Regions from separate parts of the Bacillus sp. ISL-39 genome, predicted to be linked through region 2. Evidence: predicted binding sites of a transcription regulator. Region 2 holds the regulator's gene; the other holds the start of a gene.
The links. Region 2 encodes Rex, which represses fermentation and respiration genes when NADH is low (regulators of the CRP and FNR family bind a similar motif). Its sites were predicted from a motif close to TTGTGAAATATTTCACAA; they were not measured.

Region 1: a site for Rex is predicted at 1,887-1,904, ahead of J7E37_RS07210 (cytochrome ubiquinol oxidase subunit I). Genes of this name have one in related genera too.

Annotation. Positions count from the first base shown of each region.
Region 1 covers NZ_JAGGQM010000005.1:235,934-239,069, forward strand. Annotated here, with positions in the region: gene cydB (cytochrome d ubiquinol oxidase subunit II) at 1-520, opposite strand, end outside; gene J7E37_RS07210 (cytochrome ubiquinol oxidase subunit I) at 510-1,862, opposite strand; gene J7E37_RS07215 (peroxiredoxin) at 2,095-2,706, opposite strand; gene J7E37_RS07225 (hypothetical protein) at 2,821-2,985, shown strand; gene J7E37_RS07230 (YbjQ family protein) at 3,113-3,136, shown strand, end outside.
Region 2 covers NZ_JAGGQM010000015.1:42,750-45,885, forward strand. Annotated here, with positions in the region: gene groES (co-chaperone GroES) at 1-63, opposite strand, end outside; gene J7E37_RS13085 (CPBP family intramembrane glutamic endopeptidase) at 446-1,177, shown strand; gene J7E37_RS13090 (YdiK family protein) at 1,181-1,381, shown strand; gene J7E37_RS13095 (redox-sensing transcriptional repressor Rex) at 1,408-2,073, opposite strand; gene moaC (cyclic pyranopterin monophosphate synthase MoaC) at 2,103-2,597, opposite strand; gene J7E37_RS13105 (ABC-F family ATP-binding cassette domain-containing protein) at 2,778-3,136, shown strand, end outside.

The sequences.
Region 1 (3,136 bases), on a different contig from region 2:
ACAATGAGACAAACAGCAATCCTCCCAAAATGCCATAACCATTCAACAAGCTGAACAAATTGCCTTCATAGCCATTGGCACCGATCAATAATCCACGGTACAGATTGGCGAAGGTGACACCGAATAAGAAGGCGATCAAAAAGCTGCCGGTGAAGAAGCCCCATTTACACGCTGCCTGCCATAGCGGGTTGTCGTCCTTATGCATGAATTCAAGTCCGATGGCCCGAATGAACAAAGCAATCAGCACCAGGAACAACGGCGTATACAAAAAGCTGAACATGTCCGCGTAGACAGCCGGGAAGGCCGCAAATGTCGCTCCTCCAGCTGTTATCAGCCAGACCTCATTCCCGCCCCAGAAAGGTCCGACCGCCTCCTGGAGCTGGTTACGCTCCTGGCGGTTTTTAGCGATGAACGGGAACAGCATCCCGGTCCCAAGGGTGTATCCATCGAGGATAAAATAAACCGTCCAAATCAATCCCCACAAACCGAACCAAATGATTGCAAGTGTATCATGAGACATGTTTCACGCCTCCTCCAAGGCCATATTTAACCTCTGATTCCGGACCTTTTTTCGCATATTTGATGATCAAATAGACATCTGCTATCAATAAAACTGTGTAAAAAATGACGAGAGCTGCCAAGGAGAAGATCACCTGGGACAACGCGATTGGCGACACACCCTCAGATGTCTTCATCAATCCGTACACAACCCATGGCTGTCGTCCCGCCTCTGCTACCATCCAGCCGGCATTAATCGCCAGATACGGCAGCAGTACAGAATATAGGACCAGTTTCAAGTATTTTGGTGAGTTCTCCAGTTTGTTTTTCCGATAAAGGTACAAGCCGTACCAGGAAACAGCCAGGAAAAAGACTCCTAGAGCGACCATTACCCTGAACGCGTAAAAGACCAGTTCCACGTTAGGCCGTTCATCCTTGGGAATGTCTTTCAAACCAGTGACTTTCCCATCAAAGGAGTTGGTGTAGAAGAAGCTGCCCAATTTCGGAATGCTGATTGCCTCAAAAGCATTGCGCTCGTTTTCCTGATCGGGAATCTGGATAAGATGGAATGGCATGTCCTTTTGTGTCTCCCAGACTGCCTCCATAGCCGCTCCTTTTGCCGGCTGCATTTTAGCAGCGAAAACACCGGACTGGTGCCCGATGATTGGTGTGAGAGTCGCAGAAAACAAGGCCATGGCAAGACCGTACTTGAATGACTTTTTATAAAATGCCGTTTCGTTTTTCCTGAGCAGGTGGTAAGCACTGATGGCCATCATGAAAAACGCCCCCACAATATAGGCACTTACAACAGTATGTACGAACATATACCAGGCATAAGGATTAGTGACGAGCTCCCTGAAGCTGTTCAATTCGACTCGGCCATTGTTAAGAACATAGCCGACCGGGTTTTGCATGAAGCCATTGGCAGTAATGATCCAGAGAGCAGAAATATTCGTACCGAGAGCGACCATCCAGATCGAAAATGCCCGCAGTTTTGGTGAAAACTTATCTTTTCCGAACAGCCAGATGCCCATGAAGGTGGATTCAAGGAAAAAGGCGACCAGAGCTTCAATCGCGAGCGGCGACCCGAAAATATCGCCCATATACTTCGAGTATTCGGACCAGTTCGTGCCAAATTGAAATTCCATCGTAATGCCGGTAATCACACCAAGCACAAAGTTGATCGCGAACAGTTTTCCCCAATAATCAGCCATTCGCTTATACGTCTGGTCCAGGGTGCGTGCATACTTTGTCTCCATGATGGCAACGAGAATGACTAAACCAATCGTTAATGGGACAAATAAAAAATGATAAAAAACAGTCACAGCAAACTGGATCCGGCTTAATATCAGGACCTCATCCATCTTTGATACCTCCCTATTTATTATTTGTGAAATTTTTAACATAATCTCAATTCTATTTTAAAAAAACTTTGTGAGTGATATCGGAGATTTTTGTTGAGAATTTGTGACATTTTTATCCATCAATTGTGATGCTGGTCACAGACAAACAAGAATAACGTATCGCCTTGGTCAGTCACGACAAGCGCTGGAGCTTGACATAAAAACAGGCCCTGATTATCAGGACCTGCACGCATTAAATATTTCCTATATTTGATGGGTCTGTACTGACTCCTTGCTGGCCCGGCACCCAGTTCGCCGGCACACCTTTTCCTGTTTGTTTTGCATACTCGAAAGCCTGCAGCATCCTTACGTGCTCAGGAAGGTTGCGGCCGACATTTCCGGGATAAGTAAGCTTCGCTCTGATAATGCCACCGGGGTCGATGAAAACTGAAGTCCTGAAGCAGGCTCCAGTTGTCACATCTAGAACACGGTAAGCACGGCTGATTACCTGCGTCCTGTCGCTTACCATTGGATACGTAACATTTTTCAAAGAAGGAGAAGTCTCTTTAAAAACCTTGTGTGAATAAGCACTGTCAGTGCTGATTGCCAGCAATTCAGCACCCAGCGCTTTTATATAAGGGTATACAGCGGCGACCGCCGCCAGCTCTGTCGGTCAAACAAAGGTAAAATTACTTGGGTAGAAAAATAAGATGACCCACTTTCCCCGATAATCCTCAAGATTAATCTTCTTTATGTCACCATTGATCAATGCATCAGCTGTAAAAAGCGGGGCCTGGTCATCCCGGTTCGCACAAAAAACAGTCGGACATTCAACCAAATCCTCAGCGTACAATTTTTCATCCATTGCAGCCGCCCTCCTTTATTTAAATTTGTATCTATACAATCATATGCAGCTGATTTCTTATATTTCAGGTTCCAACAGGAAAAACTAGATTGAACAAGAAAGGAGGGTTCATGAATGAGCAGAGGCAAAGGGTTCAACCACAAGAAAAAAGGCCATCCAGGAGACCTGCCCTCAGGCGCATTAAAACCAAAGCGTCCTGAAACAGAGGCGCAGGAAGATGAGGAATTCCTAGTCGTCCAGGAGGCGTTCAAAAACCGTGTAGAGGAAGACGAAGCATAAATAATGGCTGGACCTGGCAAATAATAGCCGGGTTCTTTTTTTATTGAAACCTTTTTCCAGAGGGAATCGTATAAGTAGTTATTCACAGTTTTTTAACAGAATAACAAGAATTGGAGGAGGAATTAATATGATCGTAACTACAACTTCGACT
Region 2 (3,136 bases):
TGCAGTTTTTTCTTCAGACTCAACAAGCTCGATAATAATGCGATCTCCTAGTGGCTTGATCAAGTGAAACAACCTCCTCAAATTATATGTAGATTATTTTTTATTAGCACTCGCCTCAATAGAGTGCTAACACAATTTATATAATAATGAATCTCCATTTTTTTTGCAAGCGTGAAGCCTAATTTTTTTATAAATTTTAGCATTTAAATCCAGCCTCTTTCCCTTCGACAGCATGTACTATTTTTCGCATATCCGTGGGAAGCCCGGCTAAAAAAGACCACCATAAAGAGTATGCCAGTTCACAGGAATTTTAACCAAAATATTCACGAGACACCCTGATATTTGAACTTTCCCGATGATTACTAGTAAAATGGATAGATAGCATTCTTATAATTGCTTTTATGGCATACACATAGACCGATCCGAATAGAAGGAGATTATCATATTGAAAAAGGAATACTGGTACGTCATTATCGCCTATATCGCCATGCAGCTTTCAAGCTTGATCGGTATCCCGATTGTTGCCTTTATCGGAGCCGCAATGGGAAAAAGCCTGGAGGAAATGGAGACCCTTTCGATTCCCTACTGGCTCGTGATCAGCTTTTCGCTGACACTTGTGATTGTGCTCCTGCTCCTAAGGAAGGAACGCCGGACAGGCGCCGACCTGCGTGATGCTTCATCACCGGCAAGCTCAGCTGTCTGGGCATTCGCAGGTGTATTCCTTGCTCTGTTCGCCCAATCGATTGCTGCAAGCATCGAGAACATGCTTGGGATCGAAATGGGCTCGGAGAATACACAGGAAATCATCAAGCTGATTGAAATGTTCCCGATTGTCATTTTGGTCAGTTCGATTATCGGCCCAATTTTAGAAGAAATCGTCTTCCGAAAAATCATTTTCGGCAGCCTGCATAAGAAAATGAATTTCTTTTTCGCCGGACTGATCAGCTCCGTCATTTTCGCGCTTGCGCATATGGAGCCGGAGCACGTGATCCTGTACTCAGCAATGGGGTTCACCTTTGCTTTCCTTTATGTAAAAACAAAGCGGATCATCGTGCCTATCATTGCCCATGTTACAATGAATACGATGGTTGTACTGATTCAATCCGTATTTAGGGAAGACATTGAGAGAATGATAAAAGAAGCAGAGAAAATTCAAAGCTTTATTGGGGGATTTTAAGTTATGAAGCAATCGCCTATATTTTCAGGCATTGTCTACATCTTGTTAGGCAGCTTATTCACCTATTTCGCCATCCAGAATGTAAATGAGACAGGCTGGGGATTCTTCAGCTATTTGCTTGTAGCCCTTGCCACGTTCGACTTTGGCTCTGGCATCAGGATGATCATGTTCCATTTCAAACTGAAGAATATACAGAAAAAATAGCTCCTTCATCGTGAAGGAGCTGTTTTTTATTCTACCGATTCAGTTGTTTCAGTATCTGTTGGATAATGTTTTAAGAAATAAATCAATGACTGCAGTTCAACCGCCAAATCAATGTGATGAATCCTGATGGACGCCGGCACATTCAGTCTCGCTGGCGTGAAATTAAGGATTCCCTTGATATTCGCCTGCACCAATCGGTCTGTTATCGGCTGTGCTACTGCTGAAGGAACAGTCAGGATTGCGACCTGGATTCCTTCCTCGACGACAACCTTGTCCAGGTCATCCATATGATATACTGCTACGTCGCCAATCTTCGTGCCGACCTTGTCAGGGTCAACATCAAAGGCTATCTCAATCTTCGTGTTATTGTTTTTGGAAAAATTATAATTCAAAAACGCTGTTCCCAGATTCCCGACTCCAATCAAGGCTACCTTCGTCAGTTCATCCTGATCAAGTGTCTTTCGGAAGAAAGTCAGCAGGTAATTCACATTGTACCCGTACCCTTTTTTACCCAAAGCTCCAAAGTAGGAAAAATCCCTTCGGATAGTCGCTGAATCCACTTTTACCGCTTCACTTAATTCCGCGGATGACACCCTTTGCTTCCCTGAAGAATGCAAGTTCAATAAGAACCGGTAATATAGTGGCAAACGTTTTGCGGTTGCCTGCGGAATCTTCATAGCATCATTCGTCATTCTCCATCCTCCACCCTCTGTCCGTATTTCTATCTCAACTTTTCTTCTCTCTTGAAATCACCGTTTTTACCGCCGGTTTTTTCAACAAGATATGTCTTGCCGATCACCATGCCCTTATCTGCGGCCTTGCACATATCATAAACAGTCAGCGCACATGCTGAAGCTGCTGTTAGCGCTTCCATTTCCACACCTGTATTCCCTTTTGTTTTTACAGCTGCGGCGATGTTCAAAATATAGTCATTTTCATTTTGCTCCCAATCGAATGAAAGGTCAATGCCTGTCAATGGAATCGGGTGGCACATCGGGATGATTTCAGACGTCTTCTTCGCTGCCATGATGCCTGCTACCTGCGCGACAGCAAGTACATCCCCTTTTTTCATTTTATTTTCAGTGATTCTCACATATATATCTTCGTTCACGGTTATGCTTGAATGGGCGACTGCCGTACGGACCGTCTCTGGTTTTTCGCTGACATCGACCATCTTCGCTCTGCCCTCTTCGTTAAAATGCGTAAATTCTGCCATAATAAAGCTCCTTTCTACCAAATGATACACTATTTTGTCAAACTTGTGTGTGAACTTTGTTTCAATGTTCTCAATAATATAGCGGAATTTTAATACCATGGGACCTATAGCAGGGCGCACATATTGCCGTGCCTATATTATTGGGTTACACTATCTCTAAGGCAATAGAGGTGAAAAATAATGATATTATTACAAGTTAATCAGCTATCAAAATATTTTGCTGCTGATCTTATTTTATCGAATATAAAGTTTGAAATACAGACTAATGACCGAGTAGCGCTTGTCGGCCGGAACGGGGCAGGAAAATCAACCCTGCTGAAAATCATCGCCGGGTACGAATCACATGACGGCGGTGAGATCATCCGGCCAAAAGGTACGACAATTGGCTATCTGGCCCAAAATACAGGGCTTGAATCCGAGAAAAGCATCTGGGATGAAATGCTGGGTGTTTTTGATCATCTGCACAACATGGAAAAAGACTTGCGCCGGCTGGAGGAAAAAATGTCGGATCCTGGAATCCTGTCTAATCAGACAGAATA